DNA from 4 places in the Microbacterium profundi genome. Region 3 is predicted to be linked to each of the others. Evidence: predicted binding sites of a transcription regulator. Region 3 holds the regulator's gene; each other region holds the start of a gene.
What was found. The regulator LexA, encoded in region 3, represses DNA repair genes until DNA is damaged. The targets are predictions, from matches to a motif close to TCGAACANNTGTTCGA.
Positions count from the first base shown of each region.

Region 1: JF52_RS17920 (HNH endonuclease signature motif containing protein) is a predicted target of LexA. The motif match lies at 5,968-5,983, and genes of this name have one in related genera.
Region 2: recA (recombinase RecA) is a predicted target of LexA. The motif match lies at 2,881-2,896, and genes of this name have one in related genera.
Region 4: JF52_RS0106030 (HNH endonuclease signature motif containing protein) is a predicted target of LexA. The motif match lies at 5,334-5,349, and genes of this name have one in related genera.

Region 1 covers NZ_JPSY01000001.1:700,187-708,024, reverse strand. Annotated here, with positions in the region: gene JF52_RS0103290 (glycosyltransferase family 2 protein) at 1-122, opposite strand, end outside; gene JF52_RS0103285 (glycosyltransferase) at 103-942, opposite strand; gene JF52_RS16410 (VanZ family protein) at 985-1,440, shown strand; gene JF52_RS0103275 (WecB/TagA/CpsF family glycosyltransferase) at 1,391-2,212, opposite strand; gene JF52_RS0103270 (sugar transferase) at 2,212-3,741, opposite strand; gene JF52_RS17920 (HNH endonuclease signature motif containing protein) at 4,113-5,939, opposite strand; gene JF52_RS0103260 (hypothetical protein) at 6,085-6,597, shown strand; gene JF52_RS0103255 (hypothetical protein) at 6,709-7,838, opposite strand, start outside.
Region 2 covers NZ_JPSY01000001.1:83,204-91,041, reverse strand. Annotated here, with positions in the region: gene JF52_RS0100455 (FtsK/SpoIIIE family DNA translocase) at 1-1,047, shown strand, start outside; gene pgsA (CDP-diacylglycerol--glycerol-3-phosphate 3-phosphatidyltransferase) at 1,047-1,625, shown strand; gene JF52_RS0100445 (CinA family protein) at 1,622-2,104, shown strand; gene JF52_RS0100440 (helix-turn-helix domain-containing protein) at 2,261-2,569, shown strand; gene JF52_RS0100435 (DUF3046 domain-containing protein) at 2,596-2,820, shown strand; gene recA (recombinase RecA) at 3,094-4,149, shown strand; gene JF52_RS0100425 (regulatory protein RecX) at 4,149-4,856, shown strand; gene miaB (tRNA (N6-isopentenyl adenosine(37)-C2)-methylthiotransferase MiaB) at 4,889-6,439, shown strand; gene miaA (tRNA (adenosine(37)-N6)-dimethylallyltransferase MiaA) at 6,432-7,346, shown strand; gene JF52_RS0100410 (dihydrofolate reductase family protein) at 7,379-7,838, shown strand, end outside.
Region 3 covers NZ_JPSY01000002.1:395,912-403,749, reverse strand. Annotated here, with positions in the region: gene JF52_RS0112490 (SseB family protein) at 1-143, opposite strand, end outside; gene priA (bifunctional 1-(5-phosphoribosyl)-5-((5-phosphoribosylamino)methylideneamino)imidazole-4-carboxamide isomerase/phosphoribosylanthranilate isomerase PriA) at 127-873, opposite strand; gene hisH (imidazole glycerol phosphate synthase subunit HisH) at 985-1,620, opposite strand; gene hisB (imidazoleglycerol-phosphate dehydratase HisB) at 1,617-2,222, opposite strand; gene JF52_RS0112470 (histidinol-phosphate transaminase) at 2,231-3,313, opposite strand; gene JF52_RS0112465 (LysM peptidoglycan-binding domain-containing protein) at 3,327-3,701, opposite strand; gene lexA (transcriptional repressor LexA) at 4,012-4,698, shown strand; gene JF52_RS0112455 (S9 family peptidase) at 4,762-6,621, shown strand; gene smpB (SsrA-binding protein SmpB) at 6,624-7,100, opposite strand; gene ftsX (permease-like cell division protein FtsX) at 7,210-7,838, opposite strand, start outside.
Region 4 covers NZ_JPSY01000001.1:1,278,902-1,286,739, forward strand. Annotated here, with positions in the region: gene JF52_RS0106005 (SDR family NAD(P)-dependent oxidoreductase) at 147-899, shown strand; gene JF52_RS0106010 (DUF503 domain-containing protein) at 918-1,214, shown strand; gene JF52_RS0106015 (DHA2 family efflux MFS transporter permease subunit) at 1,383-2,825, opposite strand; gene JF52_RS0106020 (TetR/AcrR family transcriptional regulator) at 2,913-3,479, opposite strand; gene JF52_RS0106025 (DapH/DapD/GlmU-related protein) at 3,587-3,772, opposite strand; gene JF52_RS0106030 (HNH endonuclease signature motif containing protein) at 3,959-5,302, opposite strand; gene JF52_RS0106035 (hypothetical protein) at 5,530-6,159, shown strand; gene JF52_RS17585 (hypothetical protein) at 6,513-7,019, shown strand; gene JF52_RS0106045 (MFS transporter) at 7,076-7,838, opposite strand, start outside.

The DNA.
Region 1 (7,838 bases), on a different contig from region 3:
CGCACCTCGACTGTGCTGGTGTCCAGGGACGCGAGCAGTTCGGGAAGTGTTGCCGAGCTGTTGTAGGTGACGATGATCGCGGCGACGCGAGCCGAGGCATCGTCAGCGTCGAGAAGTGTCATCGCGCTCCCAACGTTCTTGTCGGCCTCGCCGAGCGAGCCGCGTGCTCAGGGCGATCGCGATGTACACCATGGCGTCGATCGCGGTCAGGGGAGATCGGACCGTCCCGAGCAGTTCGCGCAGGACACCACCGGGGTCGTGCCCGTCCGTCGGCTCCGGTGCGGATTCTCGAGCGCCGCTGAGGTTGCGCCTGCTGATCGCGATGAGGGAGGAGACGGTGCGGGGCACGCGCACGGCGACGGGCGCGGTGTCGATCACTGTCTTCTCGTCGGGGGAGAACAGGCGGTCGACCCACAGATCGTCACCGGTCACCTCAGGGAAACGTCCGAGTCGACGATGGCCTTCCTCCGACAGGCCGTACACGCCTGCGCCCCACATCGCCTGCCGAAGCGATGGCATGCGTGATCGCGCGCGGTAGTACGCCTGGACGATCGGGCCGGTGTCGGTCGTGACGAACTCCGATTCTGGTCGGGCGGCCTGCCATCTCTGTGCGGTCAGTGCGGATGCCGTCGCTCTGATGCTCTGCTCCGTGACGACGATGTCCGCGTCGAGGTAGATGCGGGGCCAGGCACTGGCGTGCTCGTCGCCGAGGTTGAGGGCGTTCGTCTTCGACGCGATGTCCGACTCGATGATCACCACGCCGGTGAACGCACGAGCCACATCTGCGGTTCGATCGGTGCAGGCATTGCATACGACGATCACGTCGAGGGCGCCTCGTTCGGCGGCGGATGCCAGCGGCTCGAGAGTGCGGGCGATCACTCGTTCCTCATTATGGGCGGGGATGATCACGGATGCCGTCGGCTGCGGCGGTGCAAGCGTCACGGTGTCTCCTTCTGCTCGTTCGGCGTATGCCAGACTCGTCCCATGCCGACGCCTGCGCCCCGACCGAGATGGGTTCTCTGGGCGCTCGTCGCGTACGCGGCTGCGGCCGGCATCCTGCTGCTCTCACCGATCGGCCCCGGCAGGATCCTCGAGGTCGTCGTTGAATGGATGCGCGACGACGTGGGCATCCCGGGTTTCCGGCAGGGCTGGATCGAAGCTCCGGCAAATGTCGTGCTGTTCATCCCGCTTGGCTTCCTGTTGACGCTGCTGTTCCGCAAGGCGTGGGCCGGTGTGCTGCTGGCGTTGGTGCTGTCGGTCTCGGCCGAGCTGGTGCAAGCATTGCTGCCGGCCAGATCGACGAGCGCGCGAGACGTCGTTGCGAATGCGTTGGGTGCAGTGATCGGCGCCGTACTGGCATGGCTGTTCGTCGTGTTGAGGCGCGGCCGAATCAGGCGGGGGAGCGCCGCACCGCGAGGTACGCGGGCGGACCCTCGATGAGGTAACGGCGGGCGAGACGCTTGGGCTCGAGCATCAGTCGCCAGGCCCATTCCATGCCTGCGTCCGAGATCCACCTCGGTGCGCGAGAGACACGACCGGCGAGGAAATCGACGACGGCGCCGAACGCGAGCAGCGCGCCCGCACCGGTCGCGGCACCATATTCGGCGATCCATTGCTCCTGCCGAGGCTTGCCCAGGCATACGAGCACGATGTCGGCCCTGGCATTCCGGATCTCGGCCGCGATCCGCGAGGAAGTCGCGGGCGAGGCGAGCTCCTCGCGGCTCGGCGTCCAATGCCCGGCGAAGCGGACCTGCGGCCAGTCGGTCTCGAGCCGTGCGCGCAGAGCACCGGTGACCTCGGGCATTCCGCCGAGCACGGCGATGGACAGGCCCCGTGCGCCTGCGTCGTCGAGCACGGGTCCGATCAGGTCGCTGCCGGACAGCTTCGGACACGGGGTGCCGGTGACGCGCCGCGCCTGCTGTGCGATGGGTGCGCCGTCGACAAGGTTGAGCCATTCCAGCGAGTCATCGACCGGAGCGGCTGCGATGTGCCGTGCGGCCAGCCGCGATGTGCCGAAGTGGTGCACGTGGTCGAGGTTGATGGAGATGACGGCGAGCGGACGTGTGCCGTAGCGCGCGGCGGCATCGGAGATGATGCCGCGCGCGTCCTCGTCATCGATGAGGTGCACTGGCGTGCCGTCGATGTCAAGTGACGGGATGCCGGTGATCAGCGATCCGGAGACGGCTCCGCTGACGCGATCGATGAGAGACATCAGTACGCTCCCTTCGGAGCGAACATCACTTTCGCCGTGCGCCACATGATCTGCAGGTCGGTGATCACCGACCAGTTCTCGACGTAGCGCAGGTCGAGCCGGATGCTCTCGTCCCAGCTGAGGTCGCTGCGACCCGACACCTGCCAGAGACCGGTGATGCCGGGCTTGATGTACAGCCGGCGCGAGACTGTGCCGTCGTAGTCCCTGACCTCGCTGGGCAGTGGCGGCCGTGGTCCGACGACGCTCATATCGCCTAGGAGCACGTTCCAAAACTGCGGCAACTCGTCGAACGAGAGCTTGCGAAGTACTTTGCCGACGCGCGTGACACGCGGATCGTCCTTCAGCTTGAACAGGAGTCCCGCACCGTCGTGCTGTGCTTTGAGAGCGGCGAGCTTCTGCTCGGCATCCGCGTGCATCGTACGGAACTTGACGATCTGGAATGGCTTCCCATCCCGGCCCACGCGTTCTTGGAAGAAGAACACGGAGCCGGGAGAATCGAGCTTGATCAGCAGCGCCAGCGCCGGGGTCATCACGATGATCGGAACCAGTGCGATGGCCGACACGACGATGTCGAGGGCGCGCTTGAGCAGGTGCTTCGCACCTTCATAGGTCGGGATCTGCATCTTGATCAACGGCAGACCGTCGACCGGGATGAAAGAGAGCCGGGGCCCGGCGACATCGGCGAGGCGGTTGGAGAGAACCAGCTCTGCGGCGGTTCCCTCGAGCTCCCATCCGAGACGCTTGACGAAGTCGGGATCGCGTTCTGGGCGGCCGGCGACGACGATCGTGTCGGCCCTGAGCTCGACCGCGACCTGAGCGACCGAATTGAGATTTCCGAGCACGGGCACGGTGGCTTGGTCGAGTGTCAGTTCGCGCGCATTGCCGTCGAGCAGAGTGGCGCCGACGACCTGGTAGCCACCGGCTCCGGCAACGTGCAGCGCACGCGCCACGTATTCGACTTCATCGCGGTTGCCGACGACGAGGGTTCGTGAGGTGAATCGGCCATGGCGGCGCTGGTTGCTCAACCAGCGCCGCCACGACCACCGACTCATCAGAAGGCCGAGCAGGCCCATGGGGAGGGTGATGAGCACGGTGATCCGCATCGAGTCCCAGTCGAGCACCACTGCAGCGAACGCCATCATTCCGATGGCGAGGCCGGAGGCATGCGCAATGCCTCGGTACTCGGCGAAACTCGAACCGAAGAGCGCCGTGACGCTCGTGCGCATGGCGAGCAGCGTGGCGAACCACACCGCCGCCAGCAGCACACATCGCGTCGCGACATTCACGGGCGGTTCACCCTGTTGCAGCTGGAATACCGCAGCGACGCCCGTGGCGATCGCGATCACGGCTGCATCCGTTGCGCCGAGGCGGACGCGGTGCGACCGTTCCCATTGCAGACGGTGCTCCAACGTCGCCGAGATACGCGGCATGGAAGCCGTGATCTTCTCGACCCGGACGCGCGGAATCGTGGTCGCTATAGCGACTGATTCCTCGCGTGTCAGACTCAGGGCATCGTCGACGGACGTCATGTCCGGCGGCCCTCAGCCGTGAATGTACGCAAAAATCCCCAGTGCGACATTATTTCCCCAGTTTTATCCCCAGCCCGCACGTCCCACACGCACGGGTTATCTGCCATCGCAGGTGTTCACGATGCTGCATGACGACGTGACCCCAGATCACGTTGTGAGTGCCGATTCCCAGCGACATTCACGGTCTTGCAGTTCAGATGCTCGTCACACTAGCGGAACCCGCGCCCGAAGGAAAGCCATAAAGCGGTGTTCCCACGAAATCGCTTGCCGGCGGAGCGGCGCCCGGCCGCAGTGAGGACGATTCCGCTCGAGCTTTGCCGCACCAACGCGATTTCTCACGTGCTGGCGACGCCGCTGCGGTGCCGCGTCACCTAAGCCGACCGAGCCGTTCGCACGTCGACGCCGTCGACGGGCATGCTTCTCCAATGCGGCCACTCGGGTGGTGGATCCCATGCCCACCGGATCGCCGATCGGCTGGTGAGAGGGATCGGCTCCCGAGCAGCACCGCCCCCGCCAGCACCGTCCCCGGCAGCACCGCCCCGGATACCACCACTCCCGCGGCCGCGTCGGCCGGGCGGATGGAGCATGAACCTGCCGAGTCCTTCACGCGTGATCTTCCACCCGTTGTTGTGCAGCAGCATGTGGTGATGTCGGCAGAGCAGAATGCCGCGGTCGATATCGGTGAGCCCCAGATCTTCATGCCAATGGTCGCAGTGATGCGCCTCGCAATAGGACGCCGGGACGCGACATTCCGGGAACATGCATCCGCCGTCGCGAACGGCCAGCGCGACGCGCTGTTTCGCGGTGAAGAGTCGCTGTTCGCGACCGACATCGAGCGGATTGCCGCAGCTGTCCACGATGACGCTCCGGCTGCCGACCGTGCACAGGTTCCGGTCGACCACGCTCCCGGGAAGCGCATCGCCGCGATCTTCGAGGTGTCCGGTGGCGAGCATCCGTCCGAACGCATCGCGCACGCCGACTGCTCCCTCGACCGTGACGATTCTGATCCCCGGCTGGCGAGCGCCGTACACGTCCGCCGCGTTGGCGAGTGCCCCGGCGCGCAGGATGTCTGCGAACAGGTCGTAGGCGATCTGGTCGTTCGTGCGCGGATCGTTCACGAGCGCGCTCGCGGCTGCGCGTTCCTCATCGGTCATGAACCTCGGTCCGCCCCGGCGGGGGCGCATCGCCGCATCGCGGATCGAGTCGAGCCACGCGGCCGTCTCGTCATCGGAGATGATGTGCGTGTGGTGCTGTCCGTCCGCGTTGCGCCACGAGCGCCATGATCGCGCCGCGTACGAGCGCTCGAAGCGTTCCTGCACGCCTTGCGGGTCGAGGGCGTCGCGCACCTGTCGCGCGCGACGCGCGAGATCTTCGACGGCCATGTCGGCGGCCTCTGCCACGAGCTGGGCCGCGGCGAGCGACCATACCTCGATTATCGCGTCCGTCGGGCGGTCGGCGCCGTCGCGGGCGGGAGGCTGGCCCATTCCGCGGAAGATCGCATCGTGCTGCGCTGGCGTGATCTTGCCCTCGAACAATGCCTGTCGTAACGGCTCGTGCCAAGGCATCTGCACGTCGTGATCGCTCGGCGAAGCACCCGGGCCGGCCGCGTCGCCGGCCTCCGCACCGGCACCGACACCGCCGGTGGCGCCGTCGCTGGCGCTGTCTCCTGCGCCCGCACCGGTGTTGCCGTCCCAGGCTCCCGTGGTACCCGACCCCGCGGCATCCGACGCCCCGCGGCCCGCACCGTCGCCCCAGCCAGCGCTGTCACCGCCCCAGCCGGACTCGGCGCCATCTCCGTCGTCATTGCCTGAGCCGCTTCCGCCTGAACCATCCCGGAAGCCCGCACCCGCAGCATCCGCACCCTCGATCAACGTCTCGCCCAACCGCACGGCGCGCGCCGCGTCTGTACGCGTGCCGCCGACGATCGACTGCACCAGCGACACCGCATTGCGGTGCCCGCGCGTCGCCGCCAACCCGGAATGCCCGGCCTCGCGCCGCGACCGCTCTGCGACCACTCCGGCGCCCACCGTCAGCATCCGCTCTGCGCAGTTCGCAACCGCCGCCGCACCGGCGAGCGCAGCGATGACCGCGTCGTCGTCGAGCCCGCGCATGGCCGTCAGCAGGACGTCGATATCGACGTCACCCATGCGCGTTTCCAACCCCTCGAGGGTGTCGCGCAACTCGCTGAAAATGGCCATACTTCATAGTGGCAGAAGCCGCAGACATTCGAACATAGATTCGTAAATCTGTGGAGAACCCGCGTCGACAGACTCAGCAAACGGATGCTGCGTACCGAGGTCCCTGAGCCTGTCCAGAGCCGCACGGACCGCTAGGCTCCGGCATATGACGTCGCTCCGAACTCGGTCCTCCGCTCGACACGCTGCGATTGCGATCGGTGCGGCGCTGCTCCTCGTGGGTGCCACCGGTTGCACGGCGATCGCCGGGCCGGATGAAGCGTTGAACACCCCTACGCCGACCCCGACAGCCACCCCGACAGGCACCCCGTCAACCGCCGAGACGACGGCCGCAGACGACGAGGCCACGTGCTCAGGGTTTGCCGACATCCAGACGATCCTGCTCAACGCGGATACCGCCCTCCACCAGGACCGCATGGGTCAGAAGGAGAGGAACGCCTGGTACAGCCTCGCGTCTCGTTTTCTCGGCGACATCCCGTCGGCTGACGAGGGTCCGGTGGCCGAAGCGCTCGCGACGCTCAAGCAGGACTTTCCCGCGGTTCAGGATCTGAATCCCACCGACATCGGCTCAGAGGAGTGGTACGTCCCCGCAGCCGTGCTCTTCGACGCCTGCGATGCGGCAGGGTTCACGGTCATCACGAACGCCTTCACGGGAGGCTGAACAGCTTCGACGACGAGCTCAGCGAGCCGTCAGACGCTCAGCGAGCGGATGCTGCGATGCCACGCCCACCTACGGCGTGCCACGCCACTTACGGCGCAGCGCAGAGACCCCTTACGGCGCAGCGCAAATCCGGAACAACCCACCGTCCGCGAGCTCGTCGGTGGCGCATTCCGCCCCAGTCAAGCGCGGCACGTCCGCCATGGCGACGGCGTCGAACAGCCCGACGTGCGCGCCGGTCATCACGACCGGAGCGACCGCAGCACCCCACGGCTCGGCCGCGAGCCACTCGACGTCGTTCTCCTCGACCCATTTCTGAAGCGGTGCGACGGCCGCGCGCTGCGTCTCGAGCGTGAGCCACGGCGACTGAGTCGCAGCGACCGAGTGCACGGCAGCCCCTGCGCCGAGCCCCAGAACAACGACCCCCATCGCGACAACCGACACGACACGCAGCGCTGGCCGGCGCAGCATCCGCTGGGCACCCCACACCGCACCGGCGGCGAGGATCGGGAAGAACGCGAACACGCCGGGGGCCGGATGACGCACCCACAGCGGCAGGTGCGACGCGGTCGCCCACCAGCCGACGAACGCGAGAGCGCCGACCGCTGCGGCGCCAAGATAAACGAGAACATCAGAAGAAACTGACCCCCGCGAAACCCACAGCCCGCCGACGATCAGCACGATCGACACCACCGCGACGAGGAGCGCGACCCACACCGGCACCGACCACGATTCGGCGAGCGTCGTGATCTTCTGCACCACGGTCGTCGGCTCACCGGGTTGGCCGCCGCTGCGCACGAACCCGAGCAGTGCACGCAGGTGGTCGATGAATCCGCTGAAGCCGAACGTGATCAGCGCGGCGAGTTCGAACAGGAACGTCGGCAGCGCCAGGAACACCAGCGGCACCCACGACCGTCGCAAGAACGAGACAACGCGCGCCCGCCCCGTCCCCGGGGCGAGCAGGAACAGTGCCACGGCGAACGCGGGCAGCGCGAGCAGCGCGATGAGCTTCGCCTGCACGGCGAGCCCGACCAGCAGCCCCGCGAGCCATGCGCGCCGCGGCAGCACGACAAGCGCCCACACGAGCAGTGCCGCGGCGGGGATCTCGCCGAGCAGATCAGCCGGCCCCTGAATCGGCGAGACCGTGGCCGATGTCGTGAACGCGAGCGGCACGGCGACGGCGACGAGGGCGGCCCAGCGTCCACCGATGCGACGTCCGATCACCCACAGGCCGGCAAGCAACA
Region 2 (7,838 bases), on a different contig from region 3:
GAGCTCACGAGCTACGCCGGTGTGCCGCACCTGATCACGCCCATCATCACCAACCCGAAGAAGGCCGCAGAGGCACTCCAGTGGGTGGTGAAGGAGATGGACATGCGGTACGACGACCTGGCGTCGTTCGGATTCCGCCACATCGACGACTTCAACAAGGCCGTGCGCGCCGGTGAGGTCGAGGTTCCCCTCGGCAGCGAACGCGTGCTCAAGCCGTACCCGTACCTGCTGGTCGTCGTCGACGAGCTCGCAGACCTCATGATGGTCGCCCCTCGTGACGTCGAGGACTCGATCGTGCGCATCACGCAGCTCGCCCGTGCCTCCGGCATCCACCTGGTGCTCGCGACCCAGCGTCCGAGCGTCGACGTCGTCACCGGTCTGATCAAGGCCAATGTGCCCTCGCGTCTCGCCTTCGCGGTGACCAGCGTCACCGACAGCCGCGTCATCCTCGACAGCCCCGGCGCCGACAAGCTGATCGGCCAGGGCGATGCGCTCTTCTCGCCGATGGGCTCATCCAAGCCGTTCCGACTGCAGGGCGCGTGGGTCGAGGAGAGCGAGATCGACGCGGTGGTCAAGCACGTCACTGCTCAGGCTCGGCCCGAGTACCGGGTGGATGTGCAGGAGGCGCTGGAGCCGACCAGGAAGAAGGAAGTCGACGAGGACATCGGCGACGACCTCGAGGTGCTGCTCGCCGCCGCAGAGCTCGTCGTCTCGTCCCAGTTCGGCTCGACCTCGATGCTGCAGCGCAAACTGCGCGTCGGCTTCGCGAAGGCCGGGCGTCTGATGGATCTCCTCGAGTCCCGCGAGATCGTCGGCCCGTCCGAGGGCTCGAAGGCGCGCGATGTGCTTGTGACGGCCGAGCAGTTGCCGGACGTCATGGCGAAACTGCGCGGCGATGACCCTCCGGCCGCTGCGCCGGCACCCTCGCCGGCTGCGGCGCAGCCAGGACCCGCTCACGACCCGATCGAAGAGCAGTTCCGCGGACTGCCCGTGGTCGATGAGGACGATGCCGGCGAAGACGCCTGGGGATTGACGGGTCGCGACTGATGGCGATTCCGCGGCAGTTGCCGAACGCGATCACGATCGCACGGATCCCGCTCGCCGTGGTCTTCTTCGTCCTGCTGCTCCTCGGCGGGACGTACGGCCTCGACGACCTCGTGATCCGCTGGATCGCCGGTGTCCTGTTCATCGTGGCCATCTCGACGGACTGGGTCGACGGATATCTCGCCCGCAAGTACGACATCGTCAGCGACTTCGGAAAGCTCTGGGATCCGATCGCCGACAAGCTGCTCACCGGCGCAGGCTTCGTCGGACTCGCGATCCTCGCCGAATGGCCCTGGTGGATCGTCATCATCATCCTCATCCGTGAATGGGGCATCACGATCCATCGCTTCATAGTCGCCAGCAGCCACATCGTGGCCGCCGCGTGGTTGGGAAAGGTCAAGACCGCGGTGCAGGGCATCGCGCTCGGCTGGTGGCTGCTGCCTCTTCACCAGCTGATCGGCATGGATTGGTGGATCGGCGTCGGCATCGTGCTGATGTACGTGACACTTGCGCTCACCGTCGTCAGCGGGATCGACTACGTGCTCTCACAGGTGCGCGGATCACGCGCCGACAGATCATGACCGTGGCGGCGGAACTGGTGGCCGCGCTCACTGCGCGCGGATGGACACTGGGAATCGCCGAATCGCTCACAGGCGGGGCACTGGCAGCAGAGATCGTGTCGGTTCCAGGCGCATCGGCGACCCTGCTCGGAGGGGTCGTCGCATACGCGACGCCCGTGAAGGCCTCGCTGCTCGGAGTGGATGCCGCGCTGCTCGAGGAGCACGGGCCGGTTCATCCGCTCGTCGCGGAGCAGATGGCCGGTGGCGTGCGCGATGCCGTGAGCGTCGCAGGCAGATCAGCGGACGTGGGTCTGTCCACGACGGGGATCGCCGGTCCGGATTCGCCTGACGGGCAACCGGTGGGAACCGTGCACATCGGCATCGCCACGCCCATGCGCGTGCGTGCGTTCTCGCTGCGGCTCGATGGCGATCGCGCATCGATCAGAGCTCAGACCGTGGATGCGGCGATCGAGAAGCTGCTCGAAGAGATGGGGGAATAGCACACCGCCCATGATCGTTGTGAGAAGTGTGGCGATGGAAGATGTGCTCACAACGAAAGCACAGCGTGAAACGGTAGTTTTTTATTCAGAGAGTCGGGTTAGACTGGCGATCCGTTCGGAGCACGCTCCGATGAGGGGAATCGAGAGGAGGTTCCGATGATTCTTGTACGACAGGAAATCGGCGATGTGCTGAGGGACTTCCGCCTGCAGAAGGGGCGTACGCTCCGGCAGGTCGCGGGCAAGGCCTCCGTGGCGCTCGGATATCTCAGCGAGGTCGAGCGCGGTCAGAAGGAGGCCTCGAGCGAGATCCTCGCTTCGGTCGCCGAAGCGCTCGACGTGCCCATCTCGATCATCATGCGTGAGGTGGGCGACCGCATCTCCGTCCTCGAGGGCATCCAGGTGTTCCCTGATGTCGTTCCGGACGACCTGGTCGCGTCCATCGAACCCGAACTCTCACTGCACTGACCTGCGGCTCCTCGGGTAGACCTTCAATGCGGCGCAGTGAGTTCCTTCGCGCGGTCGACGACGAATTCGGTGCGCGCGCCGCGATGCTGACGACGGATCTCGTCCTGGATGCTCTCGGCAATCGGACGGCAGCAGAGGCCCTGGATGCAGGCGTCGCGCCGCGTGAGATCTGGCTCGCCCTCTGCGCCGAGACCGATGTGCCGGCGGAGCGTCGCTACGGAGTCGGACGGCTCGAGCCGCGCAGGCACTGAGGGCGCGGAGCTGCACTCGATTCTCTGATCGCGTCCGCTCTGTGCCGGATCGGCGTGTCGTCGAATATGTGTTCGAAGTGCGCGTAACGTTCTGCACAAGTGGTTTCGAGGTGAAGTCATCCCCGATTCGTGGGGCAGCCGATGCAATGTCGGAGGTCGCTCGTACGGTGATGACAGGCCGAAAAAGCCATACGCCTTGTCGGAGAGTTCGCCCCAGTCGGGGTGGCCGCGACAGCCTACAGGCGGCACCATGCGAATACATAGGAGCACGTCATGCCATCACCCGCAGACCGCGAGAAGTCCCTGGAATCAGCCCTCGCCCAGATCGACCGGCAGTTCGGGAAGGGCTCGGTCATGCGACTGGGCAGCGATGAGCGCGCCCCTGTTGCTGTCATTCCGACGGGCTCCATCGCCCTCGACGTCGCTCTTGGCGTCGGCGGCCTGCCGCGCGGCCGAATCGTCGAGATCTACGGCCCTGAGTCGTCGGGTAAGACGACGTTGACGTTGCACGCGATCGCCAACGCCCAGCGTGGCGGCGGCATCGCCGCCTTCATCGACGCCGAGCACGCGCTCGACCCTGAGTACGCGAAGAAACTCGGCGTCGACATCGACGCACTCCTTGTGTCTCAGCCGGACACAGGCGAGCAGGCACTCGAGATCGCCGACATGCTCGTGCGTTCCGGTGCCATCGACCTCATCGTCATCGACTCCGTCGCTGCGTTGGTCCCGCGCGCCGAGATCGAGGGCGAGATGGGCGACTCGCACGTGGGTCTGCAGGCGCGACTCATGTCGCAGGCGCTCCGCAAGCTCACGGGCGGTCTGAGTCAGACCAACACCACCATGATCTTCATCAACCAGCTGCGCGAGAAGATCGGCGTGTTCTTCGGGTCCCCCGAGACGACGGCCGGTGGTAAGGCGCTGAAGTTCTACGCTTCCGTCCGCCTCGACATCCGTCGCATCGAGACCATGAAGGATGGCACCGAAGCGGTGGGAAACCGCACCCGCGTCAAGGTCGTGAAGAACAAGATGGCACCGCCCTTCAAGCAGGCGGAGTTCGACATCCTGTACGGCACTGGCATCTCGCGTGAAGGCAGCCTCATCGATTTCGGTGTGGAGCATGGGCTCGTGAAGAAGTCGGGTTCGTGGTACACCTACGACGGCGATCAGCTGGGTCAGGGCAAGGAGAACGCACGTTCGTTCCTCATCAAGAACGCTGACGTCGCCCTGGAGATCGAGACGAAGATCAAGCAGAAGCTCGGCATCGGCGGAGCGGTCGCCGACGAGGCTCCTGAAGCTGCGGCCGAGCTCACGCAGCGTATTCCGGCCTGATGACTGTCGGTGACGGGGGCGAGGCGCGCCTCGCTCCCGTGATCCCACTCTTCGGGGACAAGGTGGCGCCGGCGTCTGCACTGCCGCACCAGCCCTCGCACGGGCCCTCGCACGAGGCGGCTGCCGTGAACGAGCGATCGGAAGTTCTGCACCGCTCAGAGGTTGCGGTCGCGGGGGAGCAGCCACCAGAGCGCGACCCGGATCAGATCCGTGCAACCGGTGAGGAGTCACTGCTGCGCAAGCTGCGGGCGCGCTCTCTGTCGATCTCCGAGGCACGGCAGGTGCTGCGCGGCCATGATCTGGACCTCTCGCAGATCGACGACGCGGTCGACGACTTCTGCAGGCGTGGCTACCTCGACGACCTGATCCTCGCTGAGCAGCTGGTGATATCGGGCATCGAGCGCAAGGGACAGGGGCGCGTCGCACTGTCGAGGGCTTTGGCACAGCGTGGCATTCCGCGCGACGTCATCGACACCGCGCTCGGGGATCTGCCGGATGACGATGCCGAACGGGCGCTGGAGTTCGCCAGGACCAAGGCGCGTTCGATGACCCGGCTCGACTTCGAGACCGCGCTTCGGCGACTCATGGGCCAGCTCGCGCGACGCGGATACGGCGGCTCCGTCGCCATGAACGCGGCGAGGACGGCGCTGACCGAGACGTCGCTGGGCAAGCCGACAAGCGGCGTGCGGTTCGTCGACTCGGAGTGACCCGGCCCGAACGCTCGTAGAATGGGTTCACCATGACTATCCTCAGCAGCGAACCGACGATCATCCAGGCCTCGTCGGCGGCCGTCGACGCCGACGGACGTCAGCGGACGTACGAGGTGCGCACCTTCGGGTGCCAGATGAATGTGCACGACTCCGAACGTCTCTCCGGCTCGCTGGAGAGCGCAGGCTACCTCCGAGCCGATTCCGGCGCGGAGGCGGATGTCGTCATCATCAACACCTGCGCCGTTCGTGACAACGCTGCGGGCAAGCTCTACGGCACGCTCGGGCACTTGGCATCCGTCAAGCGTCGCAAGGAGGGCATGCAGATCGCCGTCGGCGGCTGCCTCGCCCAGATGGACAAAGACGCGGTCCTCGACAAGGCGCCCTGGGTCGACGTCGTGTTCGGCACCCACAACATGGGCTCGCTGCCCGGACTACTCGAACGCGCACGCCACAACGGCGACGCCGAACTCGAGATCCTCGAATCCCTCGAGGTCTTCCCCTCGACGCTGCCGACCAAGCGCGACTCCGCTCACAGCGGATGGGTGTCGATCTCGGTCGGCTGCAACAACACCTGCACCTTCTGCATCGTGCCGAGCCTGCGCGGCAAGGAGAAGGATCGTCGCCCCGGCGACATCCTGAACGAGATCCGCCTGCTCGTGGAAGACGGCGCGATCGAGGTCACGCTGCTCGGTCAGAACGTGAACTCGTACGGCGTCGAATTCGGGGATCGTCAGGCCTTCGGCAAACTGCTGCGCGCCGCCGGCGAGATCGACGGACTCGAGCGCATCCGGTTCACCAGCCCGCACCCCGCCGCCTTCACCGACGACGTCATCGACGCCATGGCGGAGACACCGGCGGTCATGCCACAGCTGCACATGCCGCTGCAGTCGGGCAGCGACCGCGTACTCAAGGCGATGCGCCGCTCGTATCGCAGTTCGAAGTTCCTCGGCATCCTCGATCGCGTTCGTGAGCGCATGCCGTACGCGGCGATCTCCACCGACATCATCGTCGGTTTCCCTGGTGAGACCGACGAGGACTTCGAAGACACCATGCGCGTCGTGGAGCAGGCCCGTTTCGCCAATGCCTTCACATTCCAGTACTCCATCCGCGAGGGCACGCCTGCGGCGACCATGGAGGACCAGGTCCCCAAAGAGGTGGTGCAGGAGCGGTACAACCGGCTCCTCGCCCTCCAGGAACGCATCTCTCTGGAAGAGAATCAGAAGCAGGTCGGCCGCGAGGTCGAGGTGCTCGTCTCCGTCGGCGAGGGCAAGAAGGACGCCGAGACGCATCGGCTCACGGGGCGCGCCGAAGACAACCGCCTCGTGCACTTCGAGGTCACCGAGGGTTCTGACATCCCGCGTCCTGGCGACGTGGTGACGGTCACGATCACGCACGGCGCGCCCTTCCACCTTCTCGCCGACGACGCGAGCGGCGCTCCGCTGCGTATCCGGCGCACGCGCGGTGGAGACGCGTGGGATCGCGCGCAGGCGGAGTCGTGCGGCGTCCCGGCCCCGTCCGGAGACACCGGTGCACCGCGAGCGGTTTCGCTCGGTCTCCCCACGCTCCGCGTCGGTGTCTGATTCGCCCGCAACCCGCCTGTGGGCGATCGTCGGCGCGACGGGAACCGGCAAGAGCGACCTGGCGCTGAACCTCGCAGAGCTGCTGCGCGAACGCGGCAATCCGGCCGAGATCGTCAATGCCGACGCGATGCAGCTGTACCGGGGCATGGACATCGGCACGGCCAAACTCTCGGGGGCCGAGCGTCGCGGCGTTCCCCACCACCTGCTCGACGTCCGCGATATCCGCGATGAGGCCGCTGTCGCCTGGTATCAGCCGCTCGCGCGCACCGCGATCCAGGGCATCCATTCCCGCGGTGGCGACGCGATCCTGGTGGGCGGCTCCGGCCTCTACATCTCCAGCGTGATCTTCGACTTCCGCTTCCCTCCACGCGACGCCGAGACGCGAGCGCGTCTCGAGCGCGACCTCGAGACGCACGGTGCCGCTGCACTTTTCGCGCGTCTGGAGGCGGCGGACGCTGCCGCTGCCGCACGGATCGATCCGAAGAACGGCCGCCGCGTCGTCCGTGCACTGGAAGTTCTCGAGCAGGGGGAGAAGACTCACGGTGCTGCTCTGCCGGAGACTCCTGAGCTCTGGCATCCGACCACTCGTATCCTGGGGCTCCACGTCGACAGACCCGAACTGGTCGAGCGTCTGGACAGGCGAGTCGAGCGGATGTGGGCGGACGGGATGCTGGAAGAGGTCGAGCACCTGCGTCAGAGGGGGCTGGAGGAAGGCGTCACGGCGAGTCGCGCGATCGGCTATGCGCAGGCGCTCGCACAGCTGAGGGGTGAGCTGACCGAGGCTGAGGCCGTGGCGTCGACTCAGGCACTCACCCGTCGCTACGCGCGCCGCCAGGTGTCGTGGTTCAAACGCTATCCGGAGCTCACCTGGCTCGCTCCGGGAAGTGATCCCGCAGAACTGCTCTGAGCGATGTCGGTGCCCGGGTTCATCATGGAGTCATGAGCACGCATTTCTTCACCGCCTCCAGTCTCGACGGTTTCATCGCAACGCCAGAGCACTCGCTCGATTGGCTGCTGACACAGGACATCGATGCCGAAGGACCGATGGCCTATCAGCAGTTCGAGAAGACGATCGGCGCCCTGGCGATGGGGGCATCCACGTACGAATGGGTACTCGATCACGAGCAGGGTGTCTGGGGGTACTCGCAGCCGACGTGGGTGTTCACCCATCGCGAGCTGGCGATTCCCGACGGGGCCGAGGTGACACTCACCAGGGACGCGATCTCCGAGGTGCACGCCGCGATGACCGCGGCCGCAGGCGGTAAAGACCTGTGGGTGGTCGGCGGTGGTGATCTGGCCGGCCAGTTCGCCGACGCCGGGCTCCTCGATGAGGTCTGGGTGCAGTTCGCGCCGGTCACTCTCGGCGGTGGAGCGCCGTTGCTGCCGCGAACTCTCGACC
Region 3 (7,838 bases):
AGCGCAGGATCGGCAGCACCGTCATCGCCCGCATGCGGGTTCGACTCGAAGCTGCGGCCCTCCCACGGGACGCCGGCCGAGTCACCTCCTGCAGAGGCTGGACCAGCCCCGTGTTCGCAGGCGTCGTCAGTCCCCTGCGACATCCAGGGCCTCTGCCAGCGTGAATGCGCCGGCGTAGAGCGCCTTGCCGACGATCGCGCCCTCGACACCGAGGTGCACGAGATCGCGCAGTGCGGCGATGTCGTCCAGGCTCGAGATGCCGCCGGACGCGACGACCGGCTTCGGCGTGCGCGCGGTGACTTCACGCAGCAGGTCGAGGTTCGGGCCGCGCAGCGTGCCGTCCTTCGTGACGTCGGTCACGACGTAACGACTGCATCCGGCGTCCTCAAGGCGTTCGAGGACCTCCCAGAGATCGCCGCCCTCCTTCGTCCAGCCGCGGGCGGCCAGGGTCGTTCCTCGCACGTCTAGTCCGACGGCCACGGCCTCGCCGTAGCGACCGATCACGTCAGCGGCCCACTCGGGGTTCTCGAGTGCGGCGGTACCGAGGTTGAGTCGGGACGCGCCGGTCTCGAGCGCGGCTTCGAGGCTCGCGTCGTCACGAATGCCGCCGGAGAGTTCCACGTTCACGCCACGGAACTGCTTGATGACCTTGCGGAGGATGGCAGCGTTGGATCCGCGTCCGAAGGCGGCATCGAGGTCGACGAGGTGAATCCACTCGGCGCCCTGGTCGACCCATTCCGCTGCGGCATCCAGCGGGTCGCCGTAGTTCGTCTCACTGCCCGCCTCGCCCTGTGTCAGTCGGACCGCCTTGCCCCCGGCGACGTCGACAGCCGGGAGAAGGGTGAGCTTGGGCATTGACGCGAAGTCGTTCATGTCATCCTCGGGTGGAGATCGATGGGCCGTGAGCGGCACGACAACCGAGAGTAGCCCGGGTCGGCGCAGGGTTCAAAACGATGTCGTTGCTTTGCGCGGCGGCATCGCGGATCAGAGGCTCTGCACCCAGTTGCGCAGCAACTGGATACCGGCGTCGCCCGACTTCTCAGGGTGGAACTGCGTCGCCGAGAGTGGGCCGTTCTCGACCGCGGCGAGGAACGGCGTGCCGTACGTCGTCCATGTGAGCGCGGGCTGCGGGAACGGTGGGATCACGTCGAGCTCCCAGCTCTGCGCGGCATAGGAGTGCACGAAGTAGAACCGCTCGTCCTCGATGCCGCGGAACAGCACGCTGCCCTCATCGGGCGTGACGGTGTTCCAGCCCATGTGCGGCAGCACCGGTGCCTCGAGTTGCGTCACGGTTCCCGGCCATTCGCCGAGTCCCTCGACGTCGCGTCCGCGCTCGACACCGTGCGAGAACAGCACCTGCATGCCGACGCACACTCCGAGCACCGGCCGACCACCGGCGAGACGCCGTTCGATGATCTCATCGCCGCCCTTGGCGTGCAGCGCCTCGCGCACCGCCGCGAACGCACCCACGCCGGGCACGAACAGGCCGTCGGCCTCCAGCGCCGCGGTGCGGTCGCCGGTGAGGGTCGCATCCGCGCCCGCCGCGATCAACGCCTTGACCGCGGAGTGGACGTTACCTGATCCGTAGTCGTAGACCGCGACGGTGGGCCTGCGCGTCACAGTGCTCCCTTGGTGGACGGGATGCCGACCACGTCGGGGTCGAGCGCCTTGGCCTGACGGAAGGCACGCGCGAACGCCTTGAACTCGGCTTCTGCGATGTGGTGCGGGTCTCGGCCGCCCAGCACCCGCATGTGCACGGTCAGCCCCGCACCGAACGTGATCGCCTCGAAGACGTGCCGCACGAGTGAGCCGGTGAAGTGGCCGCCGATGAGGTGGTGTTCGAATCCGGCCGGCTCGCCCGAGTGCACGAGGTACGGTCGGCCGCTGATGTCGACGACCGCCTGCGCGAGCGCCTCATCGAGCGGGACGAGCGCGTCGCCGTAGCGGGAGATGCCGGACTTGTCACCCAGGGCTTCACGGATCGCCTGTCCGAGCACGATCGAGATGTCTTCCACGGTGTGGTGCGCGTCGATGTTCGTGTCGCCGGAGGCACGCACGGTCAGATCGGTGAGCGAGTGCTTCGCGAACGCCGTGAGCATGTGGTCGAAGAACGGAACCGAAGTGTCGATGTGGCTCTCGCCCGTGCCGTCGAGGTTCAGCTCGAGCTCGACCGTCGACTCGGACGTGCTGCGGGTTCGGGTCGCGGTGCGGGAAACGCTCATGACGCCGATCATATCGAGGCCAGCGCGTCCAGGAACGCCGTGGTCTCGGCCTCGGTGCCGGCGGTGACCCGCAGGTGGTTCGCGATGCCCACGTCGCGCACCAGCACGCCGCGCTCGTACAGCGCCTGGAACGTCGCCTGCGGATCTGCCACTCCCCCGAACAGCACGAAGTTCGACCACGATTCGTGCGGCTCGTAGCCGAGCGCCTCCAGGGTCGCGGTGATCCGGTCGCGCTGCTCGACGATCTCGTCGACCATGCCGAGCATCGCCGGCGCATTGCGCAGCGCAGCCACGGCCGCCGCCTGGGTGAGGGCGCTGAGGTGGTACGGAAGCCTGACGAGTCGAAGAGCGTCGATGAACGCCGGGTCGGCGGCGAGATACCCGACCCGTGCGCCGGCGAACGCGAACGCCTTGCTCATCGTGCGCGAGACGGCAAGACGGGGGCGACCTTCGAGAAGCGTGAGAGCGGATGCCGCGTCACGAGGCGCGAACTCCTGATAGGCCTCATCGACGACCACGACACCACGTGCCGCGTCGTAGACGGCCTCGATCACGTCGAGGCCGAGCGGCGTTCCGGTGGGGTTGTTCGGCGTGCACAGCATGATCACGTCGGGATCGGACGCAATGACCTGAGCCACCGCGTCCTCGGCGGTGAGCGTGTAGTCGGGCTGACGTTCGCCGGCCACCCAGCGCGCACCGGTGCCCTGCGACAGCAGCGGGTACATCGAGTAGGTGGGCGCGAACCCGAAGACCGTGCGACCCGGCCCTGCGAAGGCCTGCAGGATGTGCTGCAGCACCTCGTTCGATCCGTTGCCTGCCCAGATCTGCGAGGCGTCGACGCCATGGCCGAGGTAGTCGGCGAACCCTTCCCGCAACGTCGTGAACTCGCGATCGGGGTAGCGGTTCACGTCGCGCAGCGCGACGGCGATGTCGTCGAGGATGTCGCTCGCGACTTCATCCGGCACGGGATGGGTGTTCTCGTTCACGTTCAGCGCCACGGCCAGCGGGGCCTGCGGTGCGCCGTAAGGGGTGAGACCGCGAAGATCGTCGCGGAGGGGTAAGTCGCTGAGTGAAGCAGTCACCCTCCCCATGTTAACGGTGAGATCAGTCGGCGTACTCCGCGGGGATCGCGAGCTGCTGCCCGACCTGCAGGGAGCCACCGTTCAGAGCATTGAGCTTCTGGATCTCACTGATGACCGTGCGAGGGTCTTCGGCGGGGGCGACATCTTCGGCGATCGCCCAGAGCGTGTCGCCGGGCATGACCGTCACGGTGTCGAAGCTGACCGGGGTGGACGAGTCACCCGATGCAAGTGCCGAGCCACCGCTGATGGCTGCGAAGCCGATGCCGACCGCGAGTGGGAGCGCCGCGAGAGCGACCAGCAGTCGACGCCCGCGCGTCGTCAGTCGCAGCCGCGTCGCGGCGCCGGTCGCGGTGCGCACGGGAACGACTGCGGGTGCGGTGATGCTGATGGTGCTCATGTGATCTCTCCTCTGCCTCTGGTTGCCTCTGGGCTTTGAGCCGTTTGGCGTAGCGTTCGCATTCGCCGCTCGGCCGGGAGCGGGGAATGCGAAGCTACGTACCGAATGTATATTCGAATTCGAACATCTGTCAAGACTTATTCGAAACCCGTCCTTCGAATCACCCGACACGCTCGAACAGATCTTCCGTTTCGAGGCGTTTCTCGGATACGGTTTCGATATCCACACCACATCACGGACCACAGACATTCGAAGACGAGGGTCCGTGCAGGCGAACATCGGCACCGTGAACGCGCACGAAGGAGCACCCATGAGCGACATCTCCGCACCCGGCCCTGAGGTTCCGCGCACCCGTCGGCGCAAGAACCTCAGCCCCAAGCAGCTGGCGATCCTCGAGGTCATCCAGACTTCGATCGCCAGGCACGGCTATCCGCCGAGCATGCGCGAGATCGGCGACGCCGTCGGGCTCAAGTCGCTCTCGAGCGTCACTCACCAGCTCGGTCAGCTCGAGCTGAGCGGCTACCTGCGCCGCGATCCGGGCAAGACGCGCGCGATGGAGGTGCTCATCGACCTGCCAGGCACGAGTAGTGAGAACCCGGCGGACTCCAGCACTCCCGTCGGCGACGCGGCGATGGTGCCGCTCGTCGGTCAGATCGCCGCCGGCGTGCCGATCACTGCCGAGCAGCAGGTCGAGGAGATCTTCCCGCTTCCCCGCCAGCTCGTGGGCAAGGGCGACCTGTTCATGCTCAAGGTGTCAGGCGAGTCCATGATCGACGCCGCCATCTGCGACGGCGACTGGGTCGTCGTGCGCACGCAGAACACCGCGGAGAACGGCGAGATCGTCGCGGCCATGCTCGACGGCGAGGCGACGGTGAAGACGTTCCGCCAGCGCGACGGACACACGTGGCTCCTCCCCCGCAACTCGTCCTTCGAGCCCATCCTCGGTGACGACGCAGTAGTGCTCGGCAAGATCGTCGCGGTGCTCCGCGCGGTCTGACAGACAGCAAGCGCTGCCGGCTCCGAACGACGACGGTCGATCGGAGCCGCATAGGCTCGAAGCATGCAGCCGTACGGAACCTGGACCTCTCCCTTCCACGCCGCCGATATCGCATCATCAGCGCCGCGAATCGATGGCGCCCGCTTCGTGGGCGACGAAATCTGGTGGGGCGAATCGGTGCCGGCCGAGGGCGGCCGTGTCTCGGTGCGCAGCTCGACAGGGAAGGTGGTCCTCCCCGCGCCGTGGAGCGCCCGATCGCGGGTGCACGAGTACGGCGGCGGAGCGTGGACAGCGGACGCAGGCGGCACCCTGTACTTCGTCGATGCCGGCGATCAACGGGTGTATCGGATGCTGCCAGGCGAGGAGCCCGAACCGTTGACGCCCGCCGGACCGAACCACGGCGGGCTCCGCCTACAGGACGGGCGCCTGCTGGCCGTGCGCGAAAATCTCTCGGTGGAGCCGCACCGGCGGGCGATCGTCGAGGTCCCGACCGACGCATCCGCCACCTCGGACGAGGCCGCGATCCGTGTGCATATCCAGGGCAGCGCCTTCTTCGCACACCCCGCGCTCTCCCCCGACGGGACCCGCATCGCGTGGGTCGAGTGGAGCGGTCGACGGATGCCGTGGCAGGAGGCCAGGCTGTGCGTCACGGAGGTCGGCGACGATGTCTTCGCCGACACACCCGCACGCGCGGCGCTGCAGCCGGAGTGGATCAGCGACACAGAACTCGTATACGCGGACGACCCCACCGGGCGCTGGAATCTCTATCGCCGGGAGATGCACGGCCTCGACGCGGGCGCACCGGAGCCGATCGCCCCGGCCGACTCCGACACCGGCTACGGACTCTGGGTGCTCGGAAACCGCTGGTATCAGCCGCTCGCAGACGGCCGTATCGTCATCGTGCGCACGAACGGTGCGGACGAGGTCGCGCTGATCGAACGCGACGGCTCCGAGAGGCGCCTCGATGTTCCCGCCACCGCGCACGTGAGCATCGACGACGTGTCAGGCACTCGCGTGCTGCTCTCCGGCGGCGGGGCACGCGTGAGCGCAGGCCTCTGGTGCGTGGACGTGGATTCCGGCGAGGTCGAACGCGTACGCGGCGGCCTGCCAGTGGACGAGCGCTGGATGCCGCCGGCCACCCGCATCACCCTCGACGGCGCGAACGGCCCGGTGCATGCCTTCGCTTACGCACCGGCGAACCCCGATGCCACGACGCCCGAGGGCGAACTCCCGCCGTACATCGTCTTCGTGCACGGAGGACCGACCGCGCACGTCGCGGGAGCGGCATCCGCAGCCATCGCGTTCTACACGAGCCGCGGCATCGGCGTGCTCGACGTCAACTACGGCGGCTCGACCGGATACGGCCGCGCCTATCGTGAGCGTCTCGACGGCCAGTGGGGCATCGCAGAGGTCGATGATGTGCTCGCCGCGGCGCGCGGACTCGCGGACTCAGGGCGTGCGGACCCGAAGCGCATCGCGATCCGGGGCGGCTCGGCAGGTGGATGGACCGTGCTCGCCGCACTCGTACGCGGCGGCGTGTTCGCCGCAGGCATCAGCCGCTACGGCGTCACCGATCTGCGCGCTCTCGCCCAGGACACGCACGACTTCGAGAAGTACTACCTCGACGGACTCGTCGGCCCGCTGCCCGCGGCCGAGCATATCTACATCGATCGCTCTCCGCTCACGCACGCGGAACAGATCGATGTGCCTGTTCTGCTGCTGCAGGGCGAAGACGACCGTGTCGTGCCGCTGGCGCAGTCGGAGTCGATCCGCGATGCTCTGGCCGCACGCGGCATCCCGCACGAATTCGTCGTGTATCCGGGCGAGGGGCACGGTTTCCGGCGCGCGGAGACGATCATCGACGCGCTCGAGCGCGAACTGCGCTTTCTCGGAGCGGTGTTCGGATTCGCCCCTGAGGTGTAGGGCTACTCCCCCACGCGGTTGCGCATGCGCATGGCGCGCTGCGCCTCGCGGGTGTCCTGGCGTTCGCGCAGCGTCTGACGCTTGTCGAACTCGCGCTTGCCCTTCGCGAGGGCGATCTCGACCTTCGCCCTGCCGTCGGAGAAGTAGAGCTTGAGCGGGATCAGCGTGTAGCCGCCGGCGGACACCGCGTGCTGCAGCTTCTCGATCTCCTCGCGGTGCAGCAGCAGCTTGCGGATGCGCTTGGCCGAGTGGTTCGTCCAGTGCCCCTGCGAGTACTCGGGGATGTGCACCGAGTCGAGGAACACCTCGTTGCCCTTGACGAACGCATACCCGTCGCTGAGGTTCGCGCGGCCCTGCCGCAGTGACTTCACTTCGGTGCCGGTGAGCACCATCCCCGCCTCGTACGACTTCTCGATGGTGTAGTCGTGACGTGCGCGACGATTGGTCGCGACGACCTTCTCCCCGCGTTCCCTGGGCATGATGCTCTCCTGATCCGTGCCGCGCCGAACGCACGACAGCCCATCAGTCTACAACGACGGCTGCGGATGCCGAGACGTCGCGGGCGGATGCTGCCTGCGCATCCGGATGCTACGTGCGCAGCCAGCGACGTATCGCGAAGCCAGCCGAGAGGGCGGCCAAGATCACGCCGATGCCGATGAGCACCGGCACGACGAGCGCAGCATCCTGCATCGTCACCCACGTGGTGATGAACGGCACCCGGCCCTTCAGATAGCCGTTGACACCGAAGTGCACTCCGGCGACCACGGCCGCGCTGGCGAGCACCGAGCCGATGAAGGCGGCGAACACGCCCTCGAGGATGAACGGGGTCTGGATGAACCGGTTCGACGCGCCGACCAGGCGCATGATGCCGATCTCCTTGCGTCTGGCGTAAGCGGACAGCCGGATCGTCGTGGCGATCAGCAGAATGGCTGCGATGAGCATGAGGACGGCGATACCGACGGCGATGTAGGTCGCGACCGTGAGCGCGGAGAACAGCGGGTCGAGGTACTGCAACTGGTCGCGCACCTCTTCGACGCCGTTGATGCCGGCGAACGCCTCGACGATCACCTGCGATTGACCTGGGTCCTTGAGGGTGACGTAGAACGTCTCCGACATCTGCTCCTCGGTGAGAACGCTCGCCTGCTCCTCACCGAGCAGCTCGGTGACGTTGGCGTAGGCCTCGGCCTTGTTCTCGAAGCGGAGGTCGCCGATGAGTG
Region 4 (7,838 bases), on a different contig from region 3:
CGCGGCGACTCGCACACGAGGCGAGGGAGCGCCTGCTCCCCGATGTCAACCCCGCGCCGAGGCCATCCAGGCGACGTAGAGTCGAAGAGAGCGGACCGCCCGAGAAGCGCTCCCGGTGAAGTGCCCGCTCGGGAGGGAGCCGTCTCATGGCTCAGTACGACGTTTCGGACCGCTCGGCGATCGTCACCGGTGCAGGCAGCGGAATCGGCAAGTCCGCCGCGATGCTGCTCGCGCAGAACGGCGCATCGGTGGTCGTGAACGACCTGAACGCAGAGGCCGCCCAGTCCGTGGTCGACGATATCCGCGCGGCGGGCGGTGTCGCAGAGGCATCTGCCGGCGACGCGACCGACACCGCGTGGATCGCCTCGTCGATCGAGCTCGCGAACACACTCGCGCCGTTGCGGATCGGAGTGAACAACGCCGGCATCGGTGGCGCCGCCGCGCCGACCGCCGAGTACGGCGACGACGACTGGGACAAGGTCATCGCGATCAACCTCAACGCGGTCTTCCGCAACATGAAGGCGCAGATCCCGTCGATCCTCAGCAACGGCGGCGGCTCGGTCGTGAACATCGCGTCGATCCTCGGTAGCGTCGGTTTCGCCACCTCGCCCGCATACGTCGCCGCCAAGCACGGCGTCGTCGGCATGACCAAGACGGCCGCGCTGGAGTACTCAGCGCAGGGCGTGCGGGTGAACTCGGTCGGACCTGGTTTCATCGATACTCCCCTGCTGGCGCAGATGGATGCCGATGCGAAGGAGTTCCTCGTGTCGAAGCATCCGATCGGCCGGCTCGGACAGGCCGACGAGGTCGCGCACCTCATCGCCTTCCTCGCGAGCGACGCCGCGAGCTTCATCACCGGCAGCTACCACCTCGTCGACGGCGGTTACACGGCGCCCTGACCGGCGACAGGTGAAGGCATGTGGATCGGCTGGGTCGAGTTCGACGTGCTGCTGGGTGACGTGCACTCCCTGAAGGAGAAGCGCAGCGTCATCCGGCCGCTGATCGCCGACCTGTCGCGCCGCACCGAGGCGGCGGCTGCCGAGGTCGGCGCCAACGACCTGCACCGACGCACGGCGATCGGCCTGTCGGTGGTCGGAGCGGAGATCGCGCATGTCCGGGACGTCTTGGATCGTGCAGAGCGGATGCTGGCGGAAGAGCATCCCGAAGTCACTCTGCTGGCGACTCGAAGAGGCCTGCATTCGAGCGAGGACTGAGGCCCGCACGCCTGCCTGAACCAGACAGCACGCGCGAGCCTCAGTCCGGGGCCGCTGGGCTCAGCGCCGCCGCCCGGTTCAGCGCTGCCGCCGGGCTCAGCGCCGCCGCCCGGTTCAACGGGGCCGCCCGGTTCAACGGGGCCGCCCGGTTCAACGGGGCCGCCCGGCTCAGCGCCGCCGCCAGACCGCCACGACTCCGGCCCCGATGATCGACAGCGCAGCTGCACCGAGGAAGAGCCACGAGAATCCACCGGTGAGCGCATCCGCGGTCGACGCGCCGCCGGCTTCGAGTGCCGCCGTCCTGAGCCCGGCGATCGTGCCGAGCACGGCAAGCCCGACCGCGCCGCCGATCTGCTGACTGGTGTTGATGAGCCCGCCGGCGAGCCCCGCTTCACCGCCTTCGACTCCTTCGACGGCCAGCTGCGTCGTGGCGACGAACCCGCCACCGAGGCCGACACCGATGAGCAGCGTCGGTCCGAGCAGCTGCGTCAGGAACACAGCATCCGATGGCGCGAACGCGAGCCACACCAGGCCGCCGGCCAGAACGAGCAGTGCGGTGGCGAGCACCGGCCTGGTGCCGAGGCGTCCGATCAGGGAAGGCACCGCACCCGCGACGAGCACGAGCGCACCTGCGAGCGGCAGCTGGCTCAGGCCCGCAGTGAGCGCGTCGTAGCCGAGCACGGCCTGCATATACACCGACAGCGCGAAGAACAGCGCGACCATCGCCGCACCGGCCAGCAGCATCACGATGTTGCCGAGCGCGAGATCGCGGTTGCGGAACACCCCCAGCGGCACGAGCGATTCGGCGCTGCGACGCTCGACCACCACGAACGCCACCCCCAGCACGACGGCGACCGCGAAGAGCACCAGAGGCAGCGGGTGCAGGAATCCGAGCCGCTCCACTGCGCTGAGCGCACCGACGAGAGCGACGAGCGCCGCGGTCACGATGATCGCGCCGGCAGCATCCAGACGTCCGGACGCTCGCGCGCCGTCACGGGTGATGAGAACGGGAATCGCGACCAGCACGATGACGCCGATCGGCACGTTGACGAAGAACACCGCCTGCCAGCCGAGCGTCGCGGTGAGGATGCCGCCGAGCAGCACCCCGGCCGCCGAGCCGATACCTGCGACCGCACCCCAGACGCCGAGAGCCCTGGTGCGTTCCTTCGCATCAGGGAAGAGGTGCGTGAGCAGCGCCAGCGCAGCCGGGGCGAGAAGCGCGGCGGACGCTCCCTGCACCGCGCGCGCGGCGAGCAGCATCTCGCTCGAGAACGAGAGGCCGGCGAAGGCGGATGCTGCGACGAAACCCGCCGTGCCGATCAGGAAGACGCGGCGGTGACCGTATCGGTCGGCGAGACGGCCGCCGAGCAGCAGCAGCCCGCCGAAGGCGAGTACGTACGCGGTGATCACCCATGTGAGCGCAGCGGTGTCCATGCGGAGTTGCCGGCCGAGCACCGGGAGGGCGATGTTGACGATCGAGGCGTCGAGTACGACGAGGAACTGGGCGAGCGCGAGGATGCTGAGCGCCAGCCAGCGGCGTGAACTGCGTGGTGCGGTGATGGCGGGTCGAGCGGCGGCGGCGGGTCGAGCGGTGGTCGAGAGCATGTTCATCGTGTCGTTCCTTTCGGTCGGTGGTGCATGAGTGATTCATCACTCACTCTTTAGGGCACAGAAGAACGGGAACAGCACCGGGCGCGATCACGCCGGGTGGCTCATCCCCTTGGTCAGGAGTTTCGCCCAATCCTCCGGGCGCCCCTCGAGCTGCGTCGTGACGATCAGATGGCAGAGTTGCCCGTAGGCGATGAAGCGCTGCACGTCGTCATCGGCGCCGCCGGAGCGACTCTTCGCGAAATTCGTCACGCGTGCGAGGCCGGCGCGGAGCGCCTCACCCACCACCGGGATGTCGGCGACGGATTGCGCATGCACCTGCAGCATCAGCAGCGTGCGGTCGCTGATCAGCTGCGCGTAGGCGTCTCCCATCGCGTCGAGGATGCCGTCGGGCGTCTGCTCCCCCGCAGCATCCGCCCCCTCTTCGAGAGCCGCGATGATCGCATCGAAGCACGCCTCGAGTGCGGCGATGAAGAGCGCCTCCTTGCCGGAGTAGAGCTTGAAGACGTACGCGGGGGAGATCTTCGCTTCGCGGGCGACATCGGCGACGGTCGTGGCGTAGTAGCCCCCGCGCGCGAACTCCGCCAGCGCCGCGGCGGCGACGACGGGCCGTCGCGCGTCGGCGGTCGAGAGGATCGAACTGCGGGTCGTCGGCATATGAGTGACTGTACACTCACTCTGGTTGGAGGGCAAGCAGGAAACCTCGGGCGACGGCATCCGCCCGCAAGACGCGCGAGCGGCCGGCTTCGTATCCGACGCTGAGGTCAGTCGGGGACGGAGCGCACGACGCGAGCCGGCGATCCGACGACGATGGCCTGGGCCGGCACGTCTTTGGTGACGACGGATGCTGCAGCTACGACCGCGTCGTCTCCGATCGTGACGCCCGCGAGGATCGTGGCGTTGGCACCGATCCAGACGTTGCGTCCGATCGCCACCGGGGCGGGATGCATGTCAGCGCGGCGGCTCGCTGCGAGGTCGTGATTGAGCGTGGCTCGGCCAGAATATCTTCGATGTCCAAGGTGCGCCTCCTGCGTTGCGTTTCGTGACCAGTCTGGATCGTCCGGCCTGCGATAGCGAGCGGGGCCAGCCGCTCAGGCATCAGACCTTCGACGTGCGAGATGCTTCCGGTCCACGGCTCAGGCTGCGATGTCGAAGCGTGCGCGTCCGCCGAGCCTGGGGGTGCGAGCGGGATCGACGTGAACCGGTGGGATGAACCAGACCCGTGCATCCACACCTGTGCCGTCGATGCGGATGTCCCATCCGTTGTCGTGGATGCGATGGTGGCAGCTATCGCATAGGAGTATCCCGTTGGAGAGGTCGGTTCGACCGTGATGACGTTTCCACCATCGCATGTGGTGCGCCTTGACCATTTCGGGCGAGAGGTTGCACATGGCGCATCCGCCGTCACGCTCGGCGAGAGCGAGGCGTTGCGCCTTCGTGAAGAAGCGCTTCTTCCGACCCCAGTCGAGGATCTCGCTGTCGCCGCCGAGAACGCACGGGATCACGCCGCCGTCAGCGGCCATCCGTCGGGCCGCTGCTGCGCTGATCGGCTGGTCGATGCCGTCGATCGTGGCGGTTCCCGTGGCGGAATCCAGGTCGTCGACGTGCATCCGGACGACGACGGTGGCTCCCGCGAGGGGAAGCTTCTCGCTCTTGCAGCCGAGCACGTGCGCGCAGAACAGGGCGAGCGCGTCGGCCTGCAACATGGGCACCGTGCGACGGTCGGCATCCGGAGCATCCGGATCGGGTGCGGCCTTACGGGCTGCGAATGCGGCGCTCACGTATCCGCGAAGTGCTGCGACGATCGGGGCACCGGTCTCGACGTCGAAGTTGCCGTTGAGATGCAACCGTCCGCCGCGCTCGAAGAACGTCAGCGAACGCTTGCCGCGCTGCTCGTCCTCCCGCGGTTCGACACCATCAGGGTCGAGCCACGCTTCGATCCGCACGCCGAGCCGGCGGACTTCGTCGAGCCCGAGACCGGGAGCAGCGTCGACCAGGAGCTTCTCGCCCTCGGCCGTGCGCCCGGGCCCGGCAGCGATGCGACACCGCTCTAGGACCGCGATGATCAACGCGGCCGCCTGCGCACTGAGAGTTCCTGCTTCCAAAGCCTCGCTCACCAGCGGATACTTCGCGGGCAACCGGGCACCGAGCAGATCAGTCCGCGCCGCCGTCGCCTCGCCCACCTTGATCAGTCGGATGGCGTCGCCGGTCGATACACCGGTGGACGCGGCGATCAGCTTCGCCGGCGAGCGGAACCCGTGCTGCTTCGCCAAGGAATCCGCACCCAACTCTGCGCGGGACTCACTCGCGATCCCAGCAGCGACACCTACATGCACAGCATCCAGCCGACGCTGCAGTACGCCGATCGCATTCGTAACCGCGATCAGCTGTTCTCTCGAAAGATCGTTCGAGTCGCCAGCATCCGCCCACACCTCGTCGAGGCGGGAGATCGCCTCGTGCAGACCGGTCAGCTTCGACATAACTCAACGATACCGCAGTGTTCCGTCTTTGTCGAACATTAATTCGAACTTATGTTGAGATCGTCTCGATCCGCGCGCTCGCCGACGCGCACCGCTCAACCATGTATTCGCATCTATATACGAATCTGTAACCGACTCATCCTCCACAGCACGATCTGGCCGGACGCTGTCCCCGATTGCTGTATCCGGGTGGGGCCCAGCATCCACTCCACCCTTATCGTCATCGCATGAGAAGCTACTACGACGGCTACGTACACCCCTCCGCATCTGCGGTGACGGTCCTCATCAGCGCACCGGGCAAACCGACGCTGAATCGCATCATCGAAGTGCCCAGCGATGCACCGGATGCATGGCTCGCGAATGCCTTCCTGCTCTCTATCGGCGAAGATTCACTGACCGATGACGATGTCGAGGATTTCCGTCTGCCGCAGGCGTACGAACCGCTGCTCTGGGGCTCGTACGGGAGATCCCCTTTTGACGACGAACCGAATCTCTCACGTTCCTTCACCCTCCCCGGCGTCCCCCATGATCTCGAAGTGCACCGTCTTCACACGCGAGCTCCCGCCGTGGGCGAACCGAAAGTCGCCATCATCGAGCACGACGATCCAGCCCCCACTCCGGTGAGCGCTGCGCACGATCGCACGAGCACGAGCACGAGTCCGAGCACGAGCACGAGCACGAGTCCGAGCACGAGCACAGTTCCGGTCAACGTGAACTGGCAGACATCGACCGCCTCATTGAGCGTTCGCGAAGTGAACACAGAGCTCGCCGACCAGTACGGCGTCGTACGCCGCGCTTCGACCGTTCACTGGTCGTCGATCTCGGGCATGGCGTATCGTCCGGCTGCCTGCTGGTAGGACTGCTGCGGGCACTCCCACCTGTTCGGCGCCTTGCGCTGCGCGCGCACCTTCGGGAGACCGGGTTGCTGGATCGGCCGGTATTCAGCGAGGCCGACGCCGCCGCGTTGTCCGCAGGACTGAGAGCTCTCATCGATCGCATCGGCTCAGATGGCTTGGAGCAGTCGGAGAACGGCTGGTTGTCCGACGATGCTCTTCGCGATGTGGAACAGGCGCTCGGGTGGACGTCCGAGCTTCACGTTCGACTCGCATCCGCGCGCGGATCGGATGAGTCCATTGGCGCTTCGCTTCTATCGACCGCGCGCGAGCTCCGACTTCTCCGGCGTCTCAAGGGACGTATCATCCTCACGAACATGGCGAAAGCGCTCCGCGCCCGTCCGACCGGATTCGTCCCTCATCTCGCGAACCACGCAACACGCGGCGCTGGTCAATCCGGCTATCTCCACTCCCAGGACAGCCACGAATCACAGCTGATCATCGCGCTGACGCTGCTGTCGATCGCCGACGGCTCGGCGCAATCGCGCGCGGACGTGGTGGACGTCGTCGCGCGCGGCGTCGCAGTACTCGAGCGCCATGCGGCCCCGTACGGGGGCTACGGGAACTACGGGGGCTACGGGGGCTACGGGAACTACGGGGTCTACGGGGACTACGGGGACTACGGGGACTACGGGGACTACGGGGACTACGGCGCCGAACGCTATTGGCATGAGTATCCCGGAGATGACGCCTTGTCCTCCGAGAACAACATCGCAGCCATCGTCGACAGAACATTGGACCGGCTTGAGCTACCGGGCCGCCCCGAATCGTTCAGCGAGTTCACGCCGGCCGTGAGGAGGCTCGCCCATGCTGCATTGCTCTGACCGACTCGCGTTCGTGCTCTCGACCCGCGCACCACGTGCCGCATCCCCTCAGCCGGTCAAGCGGTCCGTCGCCGCTCCAGCACCCCGGCGCACACGATCGCCACAACCCCGGCGATCGGCACGACGATCAGCCCCGCGCGCAGCCCCGCATTGTCGGCGATGAATCCGACGAACGGAGGCGAGAGCAGGAAACCCAGTCGCAGCAGCCACGACACGATCGTGAGGCCGGCGTCGTGCCGCAGTCCCGGCAGCGCGTCGGCGGCCTGCATCGCGGCGGGGATGAGCGTGGCGCTGCCGAACCCGGCGACCGCGAAGCCCAGGATCGTGCCTGGAATCGTCGGGAAAGCCAGGGCCAGACCCATTCCGACGGCGATGAGGAGTCCACCGGCCCGCGCGACGGCACGCTGCCCGAAGCGGTCGACCATGCGGTCGCCGATCATCCGTCCGATGAACTGCGCGCCGACCAGGGCGATATATCCGGTGGTGGCGATCGCTGCCGGGGCGGCGAGATCCGCGCCCAGGTAGAGGGTCGCCCACGACATTCCGGCATCCTCGACGATGGCGCCGGCGATCGAGAGCAGCACGAGCGCGGAGATGACGAACACGGTCTTCCCCGAGATGCCGCGACGCAGCGCACCGCTGATCTCCGATCCACCGGCGATCGCCTCCTCCTCCGTCACGTCGTCGCGCCCCGGCAGGCACATGCGCAGCGCGACGAGCGAGAGCAGGCAGAACACGACGGCCGAGATGCCGAGATGGATGCCGAGGGGCAGAGCGAGCGCGATCGCAACGGCCGACATCGATCCGCCCAGCACCGCG